3 regions of the Thioalkalivibrio sp. ALD1 genome follow, and region 1 is predicted to be linked to each of the others. Evidence: predicted binding sites of a transcription regulator. Region 1 holds the regulator's gene; each other region holds the start of a gene.
The links. The regulator sigma-54, encoded in region 1, starts transcription at its own class of promoters, with help from an activator protein. The targets are predictions, from matches to a motif close to TGGCANGNTNCNTGCTT.

Region 1 (7,282 bases):
GGTGCGTGCGAGATCATGCATCGACAACCGGGAGGTGTCCACGGTCAGATCGGCCTCGGCCGCGACATGCCCGAGCCAGTCGCGTTCACGCTCGATAGCGTCGACCAGCGGGACGCCGTCGCGCGCCAGCGGATGCCGGCGCCGCGTCAAGTGGTAACGCCGCAGCAGGACCTCGCTGGAGGCCTGCAGGAACATCACCTCGACCTGCAGCCCCTTGCCTCGAAGCTCGCGCAGCAGGTCGGCAAAACCCTCCAGCGCAGTCAGCCCGCTACGGACATCCACCCCGACCGCCAGATGACGGTCTTCGTCGGCATCGTAGTCGCCGCTGCGGACCTGATCGATGAGCCCGGGAAGCAGCGGCAACGGCAGGTTGTCGACGCAAAAATATCCGGCGTCCTCCAGCGTGTGCAGGGCGACCGTCTTGCCGGAGCCCGAAAGGCCACTAACCAGCAGAAGTCGCACTCAGCCCTCCGGATCCGGGTTGGGAACGGTGGTCGCCGGGATCGCACGGTGGTAAGGCGGCTCCTCGGGCTCGCCGCTCATCTGCCGGCGCTGACGTGCGCGCAGGTCGTCACCGGCGACATAGCCCTGCATGTGCAGCATGTGGCTGCGCACCGCCGCCTCGATCATGACCGCGATGTTGCGCCCCGGAGCGACCGGCAGGCTGATCAGCGGGATGCGCAGCCCGAGGATATCGATCTCCCCACGGCGCCCGTTCAGGCGATCGTCCGGCACCGGCGAAGGCTCGCTGTGGTCGCGCAGGTCAATGATCAGCCGCAGATACTTGCCACCCTTGATTGCCGAATCCCCGTACATGGCGCGGACGTTCAGCACCCCCAGCCCGCGGACCTCGAGCAGGTCCTGCAGCAGGGCCGGGCAATGTCCGCGCACGATATCCGGGGCGATGCGGGCGAACTCCGGCGCATCGTCGGCAATCAACCGGTGCCCGCGCGAGATGAGCTCCAGCGCCACCTCGCTCTTGCCCACGCTGGAGGCCCCGCTGATCAGCACGCCGATTCCGAGGATCTCCATGAACACGCCATGGCGCACCTCGAAATGGGCCAGCCGCTGCTGCAGGAAGTAGCGCAGCAGCGAGATGATCTCGTGGCTGCTGGTGGAGGAGCACAGGATCAGTGGCAGCTGCTCCTCGGGGACGTCCGGCATCTCCGAGAACGGGCAGGTGTCCTCGGCAAAGATCACCGCGGTCGTGCCGGTGCGGGCCATCTCCAGGATCAGCTGCTCGCGCTGCTCATCGCTCAGCCGCGCGATATAGCGCGCCTCGAAATCGCCGATCACCTGAATGCGATTTGGCCGGATCAGGTTGAGGTGCCCGGCCAGGGGCAGGTCGTCTCCGTCCCCGCCTACCAGATTGCGGTCGGGTGCGACCTGCTCGCCATGGACGTAGCGCAGGTCCAGGCGGTTGCCCATCGCCTGGATCAGGGCCTCGACGGTGATGTCGCGTGCGATGCCACCCTCCCCCAGTGCCTCGTTCATCCACGCATCTCCGGAAGAGTCAGCGTTGAGTGTCGGAACATGGTGAACACTGCTGGGGCCCCATGATCAGGCGTCGCCGAAGGCCCTGGTCAGTGCACGCTCCAGGGCGTCCGCGTCACCGGCACGACGCAGCGAGGCGATATTGTCGGGCTGAGAAAGGCCACGAGCCAGCTGCGCCAGGAGATCCAGGTGTTCACTGGTAGCCGCCTCGGGGACCAGCAGCGCGATCAGGATATCCACCGGCTCGTGATCCATGGCGTCGAAGTCGACGCCCTGGTCCAGCCGCAGGACCGCGACCCGGGGGGCGTCGATCTCGGCCAGGCGCCCGTGCGGGATGGCCACACCATGACCGAGACCGGTGGAGCCAAGCTTCTCGCGGGCAGAGAGGGCCTCGAAGATGGCCCCGCTGGCCGGACCGGCGGACTCCTCGCCGCCGACGGCCAGCAATTCGGCCAGGGTCTCGAGCGACCGCTTCTGGCTGGAACACTCGGGTTCCAGTCGAATACGGTCGCGGGTGATCAGCTCGGCAATGGTCATTGCGTTACAGGGCCTGTTCGCGGTTGCGCTGGGCACCCTCGGCGCGGTGATGGTCCTTGACCTTTTCCTTGTGCTTGATGAGCTGGCGATCCACCTTGTCGATCAGGCCATCGATCGCCGCATACATGTCCTCGTGACTGGCTTCTGCGTGGATGTGATTACCGCTGACCTGGAGATTGGCCTCTGCCTTGTTGTTCAGGTTCTGATTTTTCTCGTGGGTCAGCACCACATGCACGTCGATCACCTTGTCGAAGTGGCGCTCCAGCTTCGCGAACTTTTCGTTTACGTAGTCGCGCAGGGCGTCGGTGATATCGACGTGATGGCCGGTCAGGTTGATCTGCATGGTCAGGCTCCTTTTTGCTTGGTTCCGCTTGGCATGCTCGCCATCTGCCGGCGTTCACTGGAAGACGGTATGTGCATGGCCTCGCGGTACTTGGCCACGGTACGTCGGGCCACATTGATGCCCCGATCCGACAGGATCTGGGCCAGTTTGGCATCGCTCAGTGGCTTGTTCGCGGTCTCGCCACCAATCAGTTCTCGAATCATGGCACGGATCGCGGTCGCCGAGCATTCGCCACCGTCGGCCGTCCCGACATGACTGGAAAAGAAATACTTGAACTCGAATACCCCACGCGGGGTGTGCATGTATTTCTGTGTGGTCACTCGCGAGATGGTCGACTCGTGCATCTCCAGGGCCTCGGCGATGTCACGCAGGATCAGTGGCTGCATGGCGACTTCGCCATGCTCGAGAAACCCCTGCTGGCGCAGGACGATGGCCTGGGCGACCCGCAACAGGGTATCGTTGCGGCTGTGCAGGCTCTTCAGGAACCAGCGCGCCTCCTGCAGCTGATCGCGCATGAACGCGCTGTCACGCGCATCGGAGACCTGCCGCACCATGCCTGCATAGAGATCATTGATGCGAATGCGCGGAGCAATCTCCGGGTTCAGGTCCACACGCCAGCCATCGCGGTCATGGCGGACATAGACATCCGGCACGACGTATTCCGAAGTGGACTCGCTGATCTGGGCACCCGGACGCGGGTTCAGAGTACGGATCAGGTCCAGCGCCCGCGCCAGTTCGTCTGGATCGCGCACGCCTGACTGCCGCTGCAGGGCCCGGTAGTCCCGCTTGGCCAGGCTCTCCATGCCGTTTTCCAGGATGGCTCGAGCCGCGTCGCGCGCCGGGGCATCCGGCGCCAGATGGCGCAGCTGGATCTCCAGACACTCGCGCAGGTCCCGCGCACCGACGCCCAGCGGGTCGCACTGCTGAATCCAGTGCAGCACCGCCTCGACCTCGTCGACCCCCACGGGCTCGTCCTCGCCCTGGCTGATCATCTCCGCCAGCGCCTCGAGATCACCGTCCAGGTAGCCATCCGGGCTGATCGCGTCGATCAGCGCCGCGCCGATCCGCTGGTCGCGCGGGGTCAGGTGGCTCAGATGCAGCTGCCAGAGCAGATGGTCCTGCAGGCCCTCGTCGTCGCCGTCGGAGGTATTCTCCAGCGGATCGCGATCATCCAGGCCGCGCGGGCTCGGAGCGGGCTCGTAGATGTCGTCCCAGCGGCTGTCGGTGCTCAGCTCCTCGGGGATCACGTCATCGCCGGCCGTATCGGCCTGCATGCGATCCCCGTCGACCCGCTCGCCCCCTTCCTCCGGGCGCTCGCCCAGAGCCTCCTCGCCCTCGTCCTCCACCTGCTCGAGCATGGGATTGCTTTCCAGCGCCTGCTGGATCTCCGCCTGCAACTCCAGCGTGGAAAGCTGCAACAGGCGAATGGCCTGTTGCAGCTGCGGGGTCATCGTCAGCGTCTGCCCCAGCTGCAGATTGAGCCCGGGTTTCAGCATCGCGGTTTCAGGTCCATCGTGACCATTAAGACCCTCTCAAGAAGACATTGATCCATCTGCACCGAGAGCTCACAGCCGAAAGTTTTCACCGAGGTACACCCGGCGTACCTGCGGGTCGTCCAGCAGTTCCTGCGGAGTCCCCGCGCTCAGGATGCGGCCCTCGCTAAGAATATAGGCCCTGTCGCAGATTCCGAGTGTCTCGCGCACATTGTGGTCGGAAATCAGTACCCCGATCCCGCGCTGGGCCAGGTGTCCAATCACGGCCTGGATATCACCCACGGAAATCGGATCCACGCCGGCGAACGGCTCGTCCAGGCAGATAAAGCGTGGATCACCAGCCAGCGCTCGCGCAATCTCCGCGCGACGGCGCTCGCCTCCGGACAAGGCAATCCCCGGACTGTGCCGCACCGTCTCCAACTGAAATTCCTCGATCAGGGCATCGCCGATCCGACGACGTTCGTGGCGATCGAGCTCCGGCCGGAGCTCCAGCACGGCCTGGAGATTGTCCCAAACACTCAGTCGCCGGAATATCGAGGCCTCCTGCGGCAGGTAGCCCAGCCCGGCGCGGGCCCGCGCATGAATTGGGGCATGGGTTATATCCCGGTCGCCCAGCGTGATACGGCCGCGATTGGGCCGTATCAGGCCGACCAGGCTGTAGAAACAGGTGGTCTTGCCCGCCCCGTTCGGGCCCAGCAGCCCCACCACCTCGCCGGGCGCCAGGTCGACATCGACGCGATCCAGTACCGTACGCTTGCCATAGCGCTTGGTCAGCTCGCGTCCGGCCAGATAGCCGGCCACCGGAGGGGCTTCGCCATCCGTCCCTGCTGGTATGCTGGGGTCCACCTCGGTCATTCGCCGTCTTCGCGGGGCTGGATCCTGATGCGTACACGCTCGTCATCGGTCTCGCCACGCTCGGCTTCGATGATGTCGGTTTCCAGGTCGTAGACAATACGCTTGCCACGCGCCTCCTCGGCCGCCGTGACCACGTGTGCCTGGTCCGTCAGGATCACCCGGTCTTCGTTCAGCAGGTAGTCGATGCGCAGTGCGGTGGCGATGCGCATCTCCCCCGTCTCCGGATCCGGCGACTCCAGCCGCGCGGGCTCGCCGTGGGCCTCCATCTCGTAGGGACGCCGATCGCGGCTGCGCACATAGACCTTGTCCGCCTCCAGCGTCATATCCCCGCGGACCACAATCACATCACCGGTATAGGTACTCACGCCCCGGCGGTCGTCCATCTCCGCATGATCCGCGGTAATCTCCACCGGCAGCGCCTGCTGCTGGGCCACAAGCGGCGAGGCCAGCAGCAGCAAGACGCCCCCCACCAGCACAGACCACCCGGCCCGGGCGAGCGACGACCCACCACGTTCAGTCATTAGCGGCTTCCTCCTCGCCCGACTCGCTGTATAACGTGTACACATCATGGAACAGTTCTATGGTATCCCCTCGCGAGTCCACGCGCAGACCCACACCCCGCTGAAAGAGGCCAGGCTGATCCAGCGTCGACAGGGCCTCGGAGGTGGCGATCATGGTGTCGGTGGCCACCGTCACGTCGGAGGACTCGATCACCGTGCGTACGCGCTCGCCACGCTCGGGCTGCACACCTCGCGTGGGGCCGATCAGGTCGAGGGTCTCATCCATCGGACGGTGCAGCGCCTCGGGCGCGGTCCAGTGCCACTCGATACCGCCGGCATCGAAGATATCCAGGTCGGGGTCGTCGATCAGCTGGGGGCCGTCGCGGCCAAATTCGCGCAGCCGCGTTCCGCGCAGGCGGTGGCTCAGCTCGCCATCGTCGCCGGTCGCATGCAGCGTGAAGCCCTCGATCTCCAGCGTCACCTCGCCCTCCGGCTCATGCTCGCTGGCCACAGCGCCGGCCACCAGCGCCGCCATTGGCACCAGGAGCAGCGCCGTCAGTCCGACCCCCCACCTCATCCGTCGACGTACTCCGCGAACAGGGCCTCCAGGCGCCCCTGGGCCGCCAGCAGGCCCTCGCAGACCTCGCGCACCGCGCCACGCCCTCCGGGGGCCTGTGTGACCCAGTCGGCATGCTGCAATACCAGCGGATGGGAATCCGCCACCGCGATGCCGAGGCCCACACGACGCATCGCCGGCAGATCGACGATGTCGTCGCCCACAAAGGCGGCCTCCTCGGGCGCATGCCCGGTCTGTTCCAGCAGCTCGTGTAGTGCGGCCCCCTTGTCGCGCCGCCCCTGCAACAGATGCTGCACACCCAGATCCCGCATACGGTGCTCGACCACTCCGGAGGTGCGCCCGGTCAGAATCGCGATTTCCAGCCCGCCATCCAGCGCCAGGCGGATACCGTGCCCGTCGCGCGAGTGAAAGGCCTTGTACTGCTCGCCGGCATCCCCCATGAACAGGCTGCCATCGGTCAGCACGCCATCGACATCCAGGATCAGCAGACGCACCGCCTCCTGGCGGCTGTGCAGGTATTCGTCGCGCCGGTCCATCAGGCCACTCCCGCGCGCAACAGGTCGTGCATGTTCAAGACACCAACCAGTCGCTGATCGTCATCCACCACCGGCAGGGCGTTGATGCGCTTGCTCTCCATGGTCTCCAGCGCCTCCACCGCCAGCCACTGCGGACGGGCGGCATGCCCACCCCGCGTCATCACTTGGCCGATGGTCAGCGCCTCCAGGCTTTCACCACGATCCAGCGTGCGCCGGAGGTCGCCATCGGTAAATACACCAAGCAGATGCGCATTGGGATCGGCCACGATCACCAGCCCCAATCCCTTGCGCGTAATCTCGAACAGCGCATCCTTCAGAGGGGCCTCAGGACCCACGCGCGGAATCGCGTCACCCGTGTGCATGATGTCCGCGACATGGACCAACAACCGCCGTCCCAACCGGCCACCGGGATGCGAACGGGCAAAATCGTCCGCGGTAAAGCCGCGTGCATCCAGCACCGCAATCGCCAGGGCATCGCTCATCGCCAGCGCGGCCGTGGTACTGGAGGTCGGGGCCAGGCCCAGCGGACAGGCCTCGCGCTCGACCGAGACATCCAAGTGCACGGTGGCATCCTGCCCCAGACGCGACCCCGAATTGCCGGTCAGCGCGATCAGCGGTACATCCAGCCGCCGGATCAGCGGCAGGATGGTCAGCAGCTCGTCGGTCTCGCCGGAATTGGACAGGGCGATCACTACGTCATCGCGGGTGATCATGCCGAGATCGCCGTGGCTGGCCTCGCCGGGGTGGACGAAAAATGCTGGCGTTCCGGTGGAAGCCAGCGTGGCCGCCAGCTTGGAACCGATATGGCCGGACTTGCCCATACCGGTCACCACGACCCGGCCGCGGCACTCAAGGATGTGCCGACAGGCCTCCAGGAATGCATCGTCCACGCGGTCGGCCAGCCGACGCACGGCCTCGGCCTCGTTGTTGAGGACCGCTAGGGCCAG
Region 2 (7,282 bases), 330 kb from region 1:
CCCCGCGCGGCCAGACGCTTCACATGAAACTCGGCCAGATCGCCCAGGCCTCGCCGACCGTGGGCCCAGAGGATGGCGGGGTAGGCCTTGCCATCGGCAGGACGCGCGACCATGGCCGGAATGTCCACGCCGTCGCGTTCGTACTCGAAACGCTCGACCTGCACCTCGTGGTTTTCAAGATCGGAATACAGGACACCATCCTCCCACCAGTCGTCATTCCACCACCAGTTGTCGGAACCGGTGGGTTCGTCCGCGGCGAGCGGTGCGACAATGAGGCTGGCGGCAGCCAGCAGGCTGAGCGAGCGCAGAGCAGAAAACATAAACCCCGGACCTTTTTTTGAGACCACGCGGGCTACCCGGCGGGCGCCCCTCCCTGGGCGATTTCAGTCGTCGCGCAGGTGCTGATTGACGAAGCGGGTGACGCGGATCATCGCATCACGCGAGGCCAGGTCGTCGGCGAAGGTGCGGTTGTTTCCGTTGCGAAAATCGAAGCCGCGGCCAACGCCCGGATATTCGATCCAGGTCACATCACCGCCGCGGCTTTCCAGGCCATCGGCGGCCATCTTGGCGGTCCGGTGGCGCTGATACTGCTCGTCCTCGCCGATCAGGATCATCATCGGGATCTCGAGCTGGTTCACCTCGTTGGCATAGCGATACACCTGATGGGGTTCGCCGAGGTTCGGGTCCTGCAGATGCGGGTAATAGCCAGCCCAGCAGGCGACATCTTCGACCTGCCGCTCGTAGGTCACCGCCACCTTCAGCGTCTTGTAGCCCCCGCGCGTGATGGACACCAGACAGGCACGGTCACCCACGATGTCGTCGCGCTCGAGCAGGACATCCAGCCCCTTGTTGAGGTCGCCTTCCAGTTCGTAGTCGTGATCCAGCGGATGGCTCTCCATGAAACGGCCGGTGTACATGTCGGGCGCCATCACCACGAATCCCCGCGCCGCCAGACGCTTCACATGAAGCTCGGCCAGATCATCCAGGCCTCGCCGACCATGGGCCCAGAGGATCGCGGGGTAAGCCTCGCCATCGGCGGGGCGCGCCACCATTGCCGGGATGTCCACGCCGTCGCGCTCGTATTCGAACCGCTCGATCTCGACTTCGTGATTCTCGAGATCGGAATACAGGACACCATCCTCCCACCAGTCGTCATCCCACCACCAGTTGTCGGAACCGGTGGCTTCGTCCGCCGCGAGCGGCGAGACGATAAGACTGGCGGTGGCCACCAGACAGAGCGCACGAAGAGCAGAAAGCATAAATCCCGAACCCCTTTTTCTTTGAGGCCGCGAGGGCTACCCGGCCGGAGCCCCGCAGCGATGAGCTACGTCTCAGAGCTTAGAGCAAAGCGCGATGTCCTGCCTTTACTCCCCGCCCGGAAAACCAATCTGGCGCCAGGCCTCGTAGACCACCACAGCCACCGCGTTGGAGAGATTCAGGCTGCGGCTGTCGGGCTGCATGGGCAGGCGCAAGCGATGCTCGGGAGGCAGCGCTTCGAACACCGATTCGGGAAGACCGCGGGTCTCCGGGCCGAACAGCAGGGCATCGCCGGACCGGAACCCGGCCTGGTCGTAACGGGCCTGCCCGCGCGTGGTCAGGGCGAACACGCGTTGCGGCCGGGTCGATTCCCGCCACTGTTCGAGGCTGTCATACTCTTGCACCCGGGCCAGCTCGTGATAGTCGAGCCCGGCGCGGCGCGCGCGGGCGCTGTCCAGCTCGAAACCGAGCGGGTGGATCAGGTGCAACGCCGCCCCGGTGTTGGCCGCCAGACGAATAATATTGCCCGTGTTCGGCGGGATTTCCGGTTCATAAAGGACGATGTGAAGCATGAGTGATTCGCGCACCGATCCGCGGCTGGCCGTTGATTTCTGCGGGCTGCATTTGAACACGCCCCTGGTGCTGCTGTCCGGCTGTGTCGGCTTTGGCGAGGAATACACCCGGGTCGCCGGGTTCTCCAACCGCGACGCAGGTGCGATCTGTCTGAAGGGCACGACCGGCCAGGCACGCCTGGGCAACCCGCCGCACCGCGTCTACGAGACCCCGGATGGCATGCTGAACGCGATCGGGCTGCAGAATCCGGGCGTGGACAGGGTGGTGGACGAGATCCTGCCCGTGCTCGATTTTGAGGAGACGCGCTTTTTCGCCAACGTCTCCGGCTCGACCATCGAGGAGTACATCGAGGTCACCCGGCGTTTCGACGACTCGCCGATCGATGCCATCGAGATCAACATCTCCTGCCCCAACGTGAAAGAGGGCGGCGTGGCCTTCGGCAACGACCCGGAGATGTCCGCACGCGTGGTCGAGGCCTGCCGTTCGGTGACCTCCAAGCCACTGATCACCAAGCTCTCGCCCAACCAGACCGACATTGCCGAGAACGCGCGCCGCTGTATCGACGCCGGGACCGACGGCTTTGCAGTGATCAACACCCTGATGGGCATGGCGGTCGACGTCGAGAACCGCCGCGCGGTGATCGGCAACAACCAGGGCGGACTGTCCGGCCCGGCGATCAAGCCGATCGCGCTATTGAAGGTACAGCAGGTCTATCAGGTGGCCGCGCCGCACCACATCCCGATCATCGGCCAGGGCGGCGTGCTGACCGCGCGCGACGCGCTGGAATTCCTGATCGCTGGCGCCAGTACCGTGGGTGTCGGGACGGGGCTGTTCTACGACCCGCTGTGCCTGCCGAAGATCCTCGACGGCATCCGTGACTACATGGATCGCCACGGGATCGAGCAGGTCAACGAACTGACCGGAACCCTGCAGCTCAACAGCGGGATCTCCGCCTGCGCGGCACCGGCCCCGGAAGACCCCACGACCTGACCCGGCTCAAGGAAACACTGATCCATGTTTCCTTAGTCGTCGTCGATGCCCAGTTCCTGAATCTTGCGGGTCAGGGTGTTGCGGCCCCAGCCCAGCAGGGCGGCGGCCTGCTGGCGGTGGCCACCCGTCACATTGAGCGCCTCGCGGATCACCGTGCGTTCCAGTTGCGGCAGCACCCGCCCGAGCAGGTCGCGCTCGCCTTGCTGCCAGTGCGTCCGTGCCACCTGAGCCAGGTCGCTGGTCCAGTCGCGGGGCGAGGGATGGTGCGTATCGGCCAACTCGCCGCGCACCTCCGCGGGCGGGCTCTCGTGATGCAGCTCGGCCGGCAGGTCGTCCAGATGCACCTCCCGACCCGAGGCCATAACCGTAAGCCAGCGGCAGGTGTTTTCCAGCTGGCGAACGTTCCCCGGCCAGGGCAGACGTTGCAGCTCGCGCACCACCTCCGGACGCATGGTTTTCGCCTCGACCCCCAGCTCGCGCGCCACCTCGGCCATGAAATGCTGCACCAGCAGCGCGATGTCCTCGGGGCGTTCGCGCAACGAGGGCACATGGATGCGGATCACGTTCAGGCGATGGAATAGGTCTTCGCGGAACAGGCCGGCGCGAACGCGCTCCTCGAGGTCCTGATGGGTCGCGGCGATGATGCGCACGTCCACGCGGATCGGGGTGTGCCCACCGACGCGATAGAAGGTGCCGTCCGCCAGCACCCGCAGCAGACGCGTCTGCAGATCGAACGGCATGTCGCCGATCTCATCGAGGAACAGCGTGCCGCCATCAGCCTGCTCGAAGCGGCCCTTGCGGCTCTGACTGGCACCGGTAAAGGCGCCACGCTCATGGCCAAACAACTCGCTTTCCAGCAGATCTTTCGGGATCGCGGCGGTGTTCAATGCGATCAATGGCTGGTCGGCGCGCGGGCTGTGCTGGTGCAGGGCTCGCGCAACCAGTTCCTTGCCGGTACCGGATTCGCCATTAATCAAGACGGTGATGTTGCTGCGCGACAGACGCCCGATCGCGCGGAACATCTCCTGCATCGCCGGCGCCTCGCCGATGATGGGTGTGTCCTCGATCCGGGCACCTCCCTCGGCGTTTTGCTGTGCGGTCGCCCGCGCCTCCAGCGCCCGCTGAACCAGGGCCACGGCATCGTCGATGTCGAAGGGCTTGGGCAGGTACTCGAAGGCCCCCGTCTGGTAGGCCCCGACCGCGCTCTCGAGATCCGAAAAGGCCGTCATGATGATCACCGGCGGCGGATCCGGACGGGTCTGCATGCGCGCCAGAAAATCGAGGCCGTTAAGTCCCGGCATACGGATGTCGGCCACCACGGTATCCGGGGCCTCGTCCGTCTCGAGAGCGGCCCAGGCCGCGTCGGCCGTTTCGAACCCGCGCACCTGTATACCGGCACGCTGCAGGGCACGATCCAGCACCCACCGGATCGAGTCGTCGTCGTCAATGATCCAGACGATGGGGTCCATCAGGCAGCGGCCTCCTGGGTCTTTTCGGATTCGATGGGCAGCAGGATGTCGAACGAAGTGCCGCCCGGTCGGGAGTGACATTCAATGAGTCCGTTGTGCAACTGGATCAGGCTCTGCGCGATGGGCAGACCGAGCCCGGTGCCGGCGGCGCGCCCGGTCACCATCGGGAAGAAGATGCGCTCGCGGATCTCCTCCGGGATGCCGGGGCCGTTGTCCCGCACACTCAGGCGCGCCACCAGTCGGTGGCGGTGGCCGGAAATGGTGTACTGGCGCAATACGCGCGAGACCAGAGTGATCTCGCCACCCTCGTTCAGCGCCTGCACCGCGTTTTGCACCAGATTCAGGATGGCCTGCACCAGCATGTCGCGATCGGCGCGCACATCGGGGATGCTCGGGTCGTAGTCGCCGCGGATCTTCAGGCCCAACGGCAACTGCACGCTGACGAGGCCGCGCACATGCTCGAGTACTTCGTGCAGATTGACGGCCTCGAAACGGGGCAGGTTGTGAGGCCCGAGCATGCGATCGACCAGACCACGCAGCCGGTCCGCTTCGCGGATGATGATGCCGGTGTATTCCTTCAACCCGTCATCGTCCACCTCGCTGGCCAACAACTGTGCCGCGCCACGCAAACCACCCAGCGGGTTCTTGATTTCGTGCGCCAGCCCCCGGGTTACCGCACGCGTGATCGCCTGCTGCTTCTGTAGCTGCTCTTCCCGGCTGATGCGCTCATGGCGATCAATGGCATTCAACTCGAACAGAAGCTGTGGTCCCGAGCCGTCGTCGCCACGCAGCGGCGTGATGGTGATGTCCGCCAGAAAGGGCTCGGCGCGCAAGGGCTCCATCTGTCGTGCCCTCAGGGTGATCGGCTGATCGAGCGAAAGCACCGACCGCAGCCGGCTGGACAGGCTGCGGTCGAGCCGGAGCCACTGTCCCAGCCCGTGGCCGACAATGCGCTCGCGGCTGAGGCCCAGCAGGACCTCGGCCGCACTGTTCAGACTCACCAGGCGCAACTCGTCATCCGTCACCAGCACGGCGGTGGACAGGTCGTCCCACCAGGGCCAGGGAGCTGGAGCGGACTTGGCAACGGGATTGTTCATCAACGGACCTCAAGCAGGAATCGCGCCAAGCGGGGGTACCTCGCGGGTTGGATTGCCTGCGGGCGGGAAAGCGGTTATGGCGGATTCCATTAGGGCACCCAGCGAGGCCTGCCCCATTATAGTGCTTTATATGCACTATAATGGGGCGTTCGCTGCACGCCAATGGTGCGATCGGTGTCAGTTCGGCGGAGTCTGCGGGGCTTGCGGCTGCGGAGCCCGCGGGGCCTGCGGGGCACGAGGGGCCTGTGGCGCCCCGCCTTGGGGAAACTGCTGCGGACGCTGTTGCTGCTGCTGTTCGCGCGGAATGGCCATACGCAGCACGTTGAACTGAATGGGTTCGCTGCTGGCAAGCTCCTGCCCGGCGTCGTCCTCCACCCGGGCCTGCAGGCTGTACTCGCCGCGATCGAGACCCTCGAACGTGATATTGGAGCCACGGCTATCCCCAGCCTCCTCGCCGTTCAACAACCAGACCACACGGTGGCCGGCGTCGGCGTCCAGTGCCGGGTTCAGCTCGATCTCGGCAGTAACATTGCCATCGTTGGCTCGCACGCCGGAACCATCCTCCGGCTGCGTGATGGCGATGCGCTCGTAGCCTGGCGGCGCGTCCTCCTCCTGCTGCTGAGGTCGAACCGGGCGCTGCAGGATCTCGCGGGCGCCCTCCAGTGGCACACCGCGCATGGGTTCGCGCACATCGACCGACTCGCTGGCGCGGCCCTCGGGAGGACGGTCGCCAAAGTGCACATTGCCCTGGTCATCGGTCCAGCGGTAGATCTCGGCCTGGGTCAGCGCCGGGAGGCACAACGCGATTAGAAACAGCACCCAGACCTTGTTCATCGCCGATCTCCTTGGGCCGGTATCCTTGATCAGCCCCCTCTAGGGAGCACCGATCTGTCAGCCTGGGAAACACTGATCAGTGTTTCCCTAGGCGGCGCGCACCCACAATCCCTGCACGCGGGCCGCGTGCCCCTGCAGCGCAACGAGCCGTTGCCGCTCGGACTCGCCCGCCGCACCCGATTCGCGCCGGGCGATCCAGTCCTCCAGCGCCGCCAGGCGCAGCAACGTCGGTGCCGCGCCGCGCTCGATCGCGGCCAGCGGGCGCCTGGCATGGTAGCCCGCCAGCAACGCACGGTAGGCATCGCCACGGATCTCGCCCGCCTCGTCCACCGCGAGCGCCAGCGCGATGCGGGCGAGCTGCCAGAAAGCGGGCACCGGCGCCGGTGGCATCACCAGATCCGCGGGCCCCGCCCCATCCGGATAGACCCGCACCGAGTGCCAATAGCTCCCGGCCAGCGGCAGATCCTCGAAACGATAGAGGCTCTGGTGGCGGAGTTCGGCATCCAGCGTCTCCCGCTCGTCGGCCGACAGCGTCTGGCCCAGCGAATCGGCGCGTTCACGCAGCAGCTGTTGCAGCACCCCGCGGCGGTAGCCCGTGGCGTCCGGCATCGCACTCGCCGGATGCCGCGCCTGCCAGTTGGCGGCCTGCTGTCCCAGGGCATCGAGGCTTCCGGGGCCCTCGGCGGACAGCGGCTCGCGTAACGCCTGGCCCCGATCCAGCAACAAGGTTCGCATCCCATCGGCATCGGCCATGGCCAGCGGGCTGATGCCTGCGTCGTCAAGCGCAGCCTCGATACCGGAGGCGGCATCCGCCGACAAACGCAGACACTGAACGGGCTGCCCCGCCAGCAAGGCCTCGCCCTCGCGAAACTCGATGCTTACCCCGCAGGCCTCGGCACAGGCCTGGCAGTCGTTTTCGTTCATTACCATTGGAAGATCACCCAGGACGGCGGTACGAAATCGGGTTCCAGCTCGCGCTGTCGGCGATCGAGCAGGCCGTCGCCGGTGCTGTCGATCAGGTAGTAGGAGGGACCGGCCGCGGGGATCACCTCAACCATCACA
Region 3 (7,282 bases), on a different contig from region 1:
GAGAGATGGTGGCAGGCGATGCGGACAACCGGGTTCAGCTGGGGCTCGCGATTCTCGCCGTACTGGCCCTTGTGCTGTTGCTTCCTCGGCTGTTGCACCGGATCTGGCAGGGGCAGAAATCCGTCCAGTCGCCCGCCTGAGTCCCACGGTAACCATGTCACGGGAGTCACCCTTCCTGTCCGTGATCATCCCGGTGCTGAACGAGGCCGGATCCCTCCCGTCCTTGCTGGATACGCTGGGCGAAATCCTCGACTGTGAGGTGATCGTGGTCGACGGGGGGAGCACGGACGGTACTGTCCAGCAGGCAGAGCAACGCGGCGTGAGCGTGCTGTCCAGTGCCCCCGGCCGCGCACGGCAGATGAATGCCGGTGCCGAGCGCGCCCGCGGCGAGGTGCTCTGGTTCCTGCATGCGGACACGGCGTTCCCGGACAGGGCTGGGGTGGCGGTGCACGCCCTGCGTGATGCGGTGGCCCGGGGCGATCGCGCCTGGGGGCGTTTCGATGTCCGGCTGTCGGGGGGGCGCGCGATATTCGCGCTGATCGGTGCGATGATGAACCTGCGCTCGCGTCTGAGCGGGATCGCGACCGGGGATCAGGGTGTCTTCGTCACGCGTTCGGCGTTCGATACCGTGGGCGGCTGGCCGGATCAGCCGCTGATGGAGGACATCGAGCTCTCGCGGCGACTGAAGCGCTCGGTGGGGCGCCCAAGGTGCCTGCGCACCCGGCTGGTCACGTCGTCGCGGCGTTGGGAACAGAAGGGCGCATGGCGCACGATCTGGCTGATGTGGCGGTTGCGCCTGGCCTACTGGCTGGGTGTAAGCCCGGATGGGCTGGCGCGACTGTATCGTGGCGATGCCTGACCGGCGGCCGTCGGAAGCACTGCGTGTACTGGTCTTTGCCCGCGCGCCCGATCCGGGCCGGACCAAGACCCGGCTGATCCCAGCGCTGGGCGCCGAGGGCGCCGCACGGCTGCACGAGCGGTTGCTGGAGCACGCGCTGGACGTGGCCCGTCAAGTGGCACCGGACCATGTGGAGCTGTGGTGCACCCCGGATACCGATCATCCGTTCCTCGAGCGTTGTGCCGAACGCTTTGGCTGTTCCCTGCACAGCCAGGTGGGTGATGACCTCGGGGCCCGCATGTGCCATGCACTGGAGGCCGGGCCGTTTCCGGCACTGGTGATGGGGTCCGACGCCCCGACGCTGGGTGTTGGGGATCTGGTCGCCGCACGTAGTGCACTGGCCGGAGGCCAGGATGTGGTAGTGATCCCGGCGCTGGATGGCGGTTACGTGCTGTTGGCCGCCGCGCGGCCCGTACCGGAGCTGTTCGAGGCCATCGAGTGGGGCAGCGACTGGGTGTTGGAACAGACCCGTGAGCGGGCCCGGGCTCAGGGTCTTGTCTGGGCGGAGCTGGAAGCGCGGGCCGACATCGACCGCCCGGAGGACCTGGCGCATTGTCCGCCGGTTCTCCTGCGTGGCATAACGACGCCTTGAGAACGGCTCTCCAGGACGCGCCCGGTCCCGGGGCAGTCGCAAGCTGGGCCAGGCTTCGGGTAGGATGCGCGCCATGAAAGCGTTTGTTGCCTGGGTCGACCGTGCCCCGTTGTGGTTGTTCATTCTGTTTGTGGCCACCCTGGGGCTGTCGCCCTATGTCCCCGAGCCGCACATCGTCGAGAAGATCCGCTGGCTCTTCCAGGGCGAACTGACTCGCGCGATCGATATCCTCGACCTGATCATGCACGCCATCCCCTGGTTGCTGATGGCCTTCAAGCTCTATCGCATGAGTATTGCGTCGAAAGGCGCTTCCTGACTCGGCGTCTCCTTGAGGCTTGTGGGAACTCGACGGCCCCGGCTTGGGTCGCTACGGTGCCTGCCACTTTGACGTGACCAAGGAGAGTCCCATGCGTTTTATCGTTTCTGTCACCGCCGGTACCGACGACCCCACCCGTGCCACCCTCGGCATGATCGCCGCCAATGTGGCCAAGCAGCAGGGCCATGACGTGACCGTCTGGCTGCAGGGCGAGGCCGTGAACATCGCCAACCGCAATGTCTACGACAAGATCGTCGGCCACAACATGCCGGCGATGAAGGACATCGTGGACTCGCTGGTCGAGGAAGGCGTCCCGTTCTGGGCCTGCGAGGCCTGCGCCAACGGCCGCGACGTCGGCGAGCACAACTTCCTGCCGAATGCCGAGATGGCCGGCATGGGTCAGTACGTCCAGGCCGTTGCCGAGTTCGATCGCTCCATGAGCTTCTGATCGAGCGGGCCGGTCCGCGGGCGGGGTGTGATCCCCCGCCCGTATTTACCCGCACTTCCTGTGCCAGTCCCTCGAACTGGCACATCGCATGCTTGTTTGTTCCGGGAATGATCCGCGGACGACGAGCATGACCCAGAACGCATCCCCGAGTTTTTCCTTCGAAGAGGCCATTGGCGATTTCCTGGTCGCCTCGCGCAAGTGCGAGGTGGTGAGCCTGGAGCGCCTGCTGGACGCAGTACAGCTGGTCGGGCGCATCCGTGCGCTGGTGCATCAGCTCCAGCGCGAACGCGGGGCCTCCAGCCTCTGGATCGGCTCCGGTGGGCAGCGCTATGCGGACGAGCTGGCGCAGTACCGAGCCGAATCCGACACTACCGCCCAAGCGTTTCGCGAACACCTCGATGGCTGGCTGGAGCCCGGGGCCTGTGCCCACGCGCGCAGTCGTCTGCTGGGGCGCATGGCGCTGGCGCTGCATGGCCTGTCGGGCCTGCCCAGCCTGCGGGCGGAGGTCAGCGAACGCACGCTCTCGCCGATGGAGGCGATGCGCGGCTTCAGCGAGCTGATCCGGTCGCTACTGGCGGTGGTGTTCGAGGCCGCCGATTCCGCCACGGACCCGGAGGTCTCGCGAGCTCTGGTCGCCCTGTTGAACTTCATGCAGGGCAAGGAGCTGGCGGGCCAGGAACGCGCGATCGGGGCCGCCGGCTTTGGCCGGGGCGCGTTTGATGGCGAACTGCGTCAGTCCCTGCTGCATCGGATCGATACGCAGGAACGCTCGTTTCGGATCTTCTCCGCGTTTGCCCCGGAGCCGGCCTGCGCGGCCTGGCAGGAACTGCAGGGCGCGGGCTTCTCGGCGGAGGTCGAGCGGCTGCGCCGTCTGGCCTGCACCCGGGACGAGTCCCTGCCGGACCCGGCCCGTGCCGAGACCTGGTTTGCCTGCACCACCGCGCGCATCGACGCGATGAAGGAGATCGAGGACCTCCTGGAGATGCACCTGAACGAGCGTTGCTCGGCACGCATTACGGCGGATCGCGCGGACCTGGGCGCGGTGCGTGACCGCATCGCCCAACTGGCGGAATCCGAGCTGCGTGACAGCGTTCCGTATGCGGTGTTCTTCGGGGCGCCGGAGGGTCTGGATCACGAGGAGGATGGCGAGACGGTGCTCAACGTCCCGATTGTCGGGCACTCGGTGATGGACCTGGTGCAGCGCCAGGCCGCCCGGTTGCAGTCGGTGGAGGACGAACTGCATGCGGCACGCCAGGCCCTGGCCGAACGCAAGACCATCGAGCGTGCCAAGGCGCTTCTGATCCAGCACCGTGGCCTCAGCGAGGACCAGGCCTACAAGCTCCTGCGCCAGACGGCGATGAACCAGAACCGGCGCCTGGCCGAGGTCGCCGAGGCGACGGTCGCGATGTCGGATCTGCTGGGCAAGGGCTTGTAGTAGTTTCCTCGCGCGGTGCACCAATGCAGTTCACCTGCACCGCCAGCGCGCCCCAGGGTGGTGCCGCTGTCTGCGGGATTGCGGTCGGCGTGGGTCTCCCGGGGTTCGATTGAGTAGCCGAGACCATCCGATTTTCCCGCGCCACGGTGCGATTCTTCCTCGCGGGGTCGATTAGTAACGGCTAACTGGCACACCTCCTGCAGGACATTGAGCAAGACGAGCCAATGGCGGTTCGTCACCTGACAACTGGGAGACCCGATGACCGGGCCTCCCATGGGACTGGACAAAGGCGTCCATCAACCGGCTGCAACCGCGGCCGGGCTGATGCGACGCCTTTTTTCGTTTCTGGGCGGAAATCTGACAAGGGGAGTGAACCCGAAATGACCGATCACACGAATGACACGAAAAAGACCTCCGGCCTGTCGCGCCGGCGTTTCCTGGGCGGCATGGCCGCCGGGATCGGCGCGACCGCGCTGGGCGTGTCCGGGGCCGCGCCCTGGGGCTATGCGAAGGCGGGCAACGGCAAGCCGGAGACCACCGAGGCGAAGCTGGGCTTTATTGCCCTGACCGATGCCGCACCGCTGTTCATCGCGCTGGAGAAGGGCTTCTTTGCCGACCACGGGATGCCAGACGTGCAGGTGCTGAAGCAGTCTTCCTGGGGCACGGTGCGCGACAACCTGGAACTGGGTTCGAGCCGCGGCGGCATCGACGGATCCCACATCCTGACGCCGATGCCCTACCTGATCCATCGCCGCGGTACGCCGATGAGCATCCTCGCGCGGCTGAACCTGGCCGGGCAGTGCATCTCGGTGGGCGATGAGTACGCCGATCTGAAGGTCGGCCTGGATACCGGCGAGTTCAAGACCGCGCTGGCGGAAAAGCGCGCCGGGGGCGACGAGGTGCGCGCGGCGATGACCTTCCCCGGCGGCACCCATGACCTGTGGATTCGCTACTGGATGGCGGCCGGCGGCATCGACCCAAACCGCGACATCTCCACCATCGTCGTGCCGCCGGCGCAGATGGTCGCCAACATGCGTGTCGGCTCCATGGACACCTTCTGTGTCTGCGAGCCCTGGAACATGCAGCTGATCAACCAGGGCATCGGCTATACCGCGAACACCACCGGCGAACTCTGGCACAACCATCCCGAGAAGGCGCTGGGCATGCGCGCGGACTGGGTAGAGGCGAACCCGAATGCGGCCCGTGCCCTGACCATGGCGGTGATGGAGGCGCAGATGTACTGCGAGGACCCGGCGAATATCGAGGAGGTCGCCGAGATCTGCTCGCGCCGGCGCTACATCCATGCCCCGTACGGCGACATCATCGACCGTATGCAGGGGCACTTCGACTACGGCACCGGCCGCGTGGTCGAGGACCACCCCGACCGCATGCGCTACTGGAACGATCAGGCCTCCTATCCCTTCAAGAGCCACGACCTGTGGTTCCTTACCGAGGACATCCGCTGGGGCTACCTGCCGCCGGATCTCGACATGCAGGCCCTGGTAGACGAGGTCAACCGCGAGGATATCTGGCGCGAGGCGGCCGACACGCTCGGCATCGACTCGGCCGCCATCCCCGAGTCGACTTCGCGTGGCAAGGAGGAATTCTTCGACGGCAAGGTCTTCGACCCGGAAGACCCGCAGGCCTACCTCGACAGCCTGGAGATCAAGGCCATCGCGTCCTGACGCGACGGCCCGACGACACCTGTACCGACGATTCAAGAGGATTGGATGATGAGTGCCATTATAGACCGCACCATGACCTTCGGTGCCGGGCGCGAACGCCCGGCGGTGAGGGAAACCTCCACGGCCCCAGTGGCCCGACAGACAGCGCCTCCGGCCCGGTCCGGCGCGGTGCCCGCCGATCCCGGCGTCTGGTCGCGGCGCCTGCGCAACGCCGCCACGGTAGTCCTGCCGCCGGTGATCGTGACTGCGTTTTTTTTGCTCATATGGGAGATGCTCTCGTCTTCCCAGGGAGCCGTGTTGCCCGCCCCGAGTCAGGTGGTCACCGACACCTGGGAACTGATCGTCAATCCGTTCTATGACCACGGTGGCAACGACGTGGGCATGGCCTGGCAGCTGCTCGCGAGTCTCGAGCGGGTGGCCTACGGCTATGCCCTGGCGGTGGTCGCCGGGATCGGTCTAGGCGTGTTGGTCGGCCAGTCCACCTGGGCGATGCGCGGGCTGGACCCGCTGTTCCAGGTGCTGCGCACCGTGCCGCCGCTGGCCTGGCTGCCGATCTCCCTGGCTGCCTTCCAGGCCAGCAACCCGTCGGCGATCTTCGTGATCTTCATCACTGCGATCTGGCCGATCATCATCAACACCTCGGTCGGCATCCGGAACATCTCGCAGGACTACGTGAACGTGGCCCGCGTGCTTCGCCTGAACGGCTACGAGTACTTCACCAAGATCATGCTCCCGGCCGCCGCGCCGTATGTCTTCTCCGGTCTGCGCATCGGCATCGGTCTCGCCTGGCTGGCGATCGTCGCCGCCGAGATGCTGATCGGCGGGGTCGGCATCGGCTTCTTCATCTGGGATGCCTGGAACGCCTCCATGCTCAGCGACATCGTGCTGGCCCTGGTCTACGTCGGCCTGGTCGGGTTCTTCCTCGACCGTCTGGTCGCGATCGTCGGCAACTGGGTCACCCGCGGCACGCAGGCCGGCTGAGCCGGCCCCCTCACAGGAGAATCATCATGACCAGCTATCTCTCCATCGAACACGTCCACAAGACCTTTGGCGAAGGCCCGACGGCGACCGAAGTGCTGCGTGACGTCGACCTGCACGTGGAGCGCGGCGAGTTCCTCTCCATCATCGGCCACTCCGGCTGCGGCAAGTCGACGGTGCTCAACATCGTCGCCGGGCTGCTGGAGACCAGTACCGGCGCGGTGATCCTGGACGGCAAGGAGGTCAGCAAGCCGGGCCCGGATCGCAGCGTCGTGTTCCAGAACCACTCCCTGCTGCCCTGGCTGACCGTGCGCGACAACGTGGCGCTGGCGGTGGACAAGACCTTCAAGGGCAAGAAGTCGGCCGCCGAGCGTCGCGAGTGGGTGAATGCCACCCTCGACATGGTCGGTATGGGCCATGCCCTGGACAAGCGCCCGGACGAGATCTCCGGTGGCATGAAGCAGCGCGTGGGCATCGCCCGAGCCCTGGCGATGGAGCCCAAGGTGCTGCTGATGGACGAGCCCTTCGGTGCGCTGGACGCGCTGACCCGGGCGCACCTGCAGGACGAGGTGATGCGCATCCAGTCGGATCTGGGCAACACCGTACTGATGGTCACCCACGACGTGGACGAGGCGGTGTTGCTGTCCGACCGCATCGTGATGATGACCAACGGCCCGGCCGCGACCATCGGCGAGATCCTGGAGATCGACCTGCCGAAGCCGCGCGAGCGCCTGGCGATGGCCGACAACGCCGAATACAACCACTACCGGGCCGAGGTGTTGCGCTTTCTCCACGAGCGCCACAAGAACCCCGAGTCGGAGGCCGCGTGATGGATACCGCGAACGAGAAGCCGCGGCTGGTCCTGATCGGCAACGGCATGGCCGGAATGCGCACGGTCGAGGAGTTGCTGAAGCTCAAGCCCGACATGTA

Region 2: glnL (nitrogen regulation protein NR(II)) is a predicted target of sigma-54. The motif match lies at 5,398-5,414, and genes of this name have one in related genera.
Region 3: F623_RS0110325 (nitrate regulatory protein) is a predicted target of sigma-54. The motif match lies at 2,332-2,348, and genes of this name have one in related genera.

The regions. Positions count from the first base shown of each region.
Region 1 is NZ_KB906241.1:693,666-700,947, reverse strand. It holds gene rapZ (RNase adapter RapZ) at 1-462, opposite strand, end outside; gene hprK (HPr(Ser) kinase/phosphatase) at 463-1,494, opposite strand; gene F623_RS0103290 (PTS sugar transporter subunit IIA) at 1,561-2,031, opposite strand; gene hpf (ribosome hibernation-promoting factor, HPF/YfiA family) at 2,036-2,374, opposite strand; gene F623_RS0103280 (RNA polymerase factor sigma-54) at 2,377-3,870, opposite strand; gene lptB (LPS export ABC transporter ATP-binding protein) at 3,940-4,722, opposite strand; gene lptA (lipopolysaccharide transport periplasmic protein LptA) at 4,719-5,243, opposite strand; gene lptC (LPS export ABC transporter periplasmic protein LptC) at 5,236-5,757, opposite strand; gene kdsC (3-deoxy-manno-octulosonate-8-phosphatase KdsC) at 5,796-6,335, opposite strand; gene F623_RS0103255 (KpsF/GutQ family sugar-phosphate isomerase) at 6,335-7,282, opposite strand, start outside.
Region 2 is NZ_KB906241.1:365,128-372,409, reverse strand. It holds gene F623_RS0101765 (dienelactone hydrolase family protein) at 1-320, opposite strand, end outside; gene F623_RS0101760 (dienelactone hydrolase family protein) at 384-1,259, opposite strand; gene F623_RS0101755 (tRNA (cytidine(34)-2'-O)-methyltransferase) at 1,365-1,829, opposite strand; gene F623_RS0101750 (dihydroorotate dehydrogenase) at 1,828-2,820, shown strand; gene ntrC (nitrogen regulation protein NR(I)) at 2,853-4,289, opposite strand; gene glnL (nitrogen regulation protein NR(II)) at 4,289-5,386, opposite strand; gene F623_RS0101735 (DUF4124 domain-containing protein) at 5,564-6,220, opposite strand; gene F623_RS0101730 (hypothetical protein) at 6,308-7,144, opposite strand; gene F623_RS0101725 (DUF2782 domain-containing protein) at 7,144-7,282, opposite strand, start outside.
Region 3 is NZ_KB906245.1:114,119-121,400, reverse strand. It holds gene F623_RS0110355 (TVP38/TMEM64 family protein) at 1-140, shown strand, start outside; gene F623_RS0110350 (TIGR04283 family arsenosugar biosynthesis glycosyltransferase) at 155-859, shown strand; gene F623_RS0110345 (TIGR04282 family arsenosugar biosynthesis glycosyltransferase) at 852-1,490, shown strand; gene F623_RS0110335 (hypothetical protein) at 1,564-1,806, shown strand; gene F623_RS0110330 (DsrE family protein) at 1,898-2,254, shown strand; gene F623_RS0110325 (nitrate regulatory protein) at 2,382-3,689, shown strand; gene F623_RS0110320 (CmpA/NrtA family ABC transporter substrate-binding protein) at 4,070-5,374, shown strand; gene ntrB (nitrate ABC transporter permease) at 5,423-6,355, shown strand; gene F623_RS0110310 (ABC transporter ATP-binding protein) at 6,382-7,182, shown strand; gene nirB (nitrite reductase large subunit NirB) at 7,182-7,282, shown strand, end outside.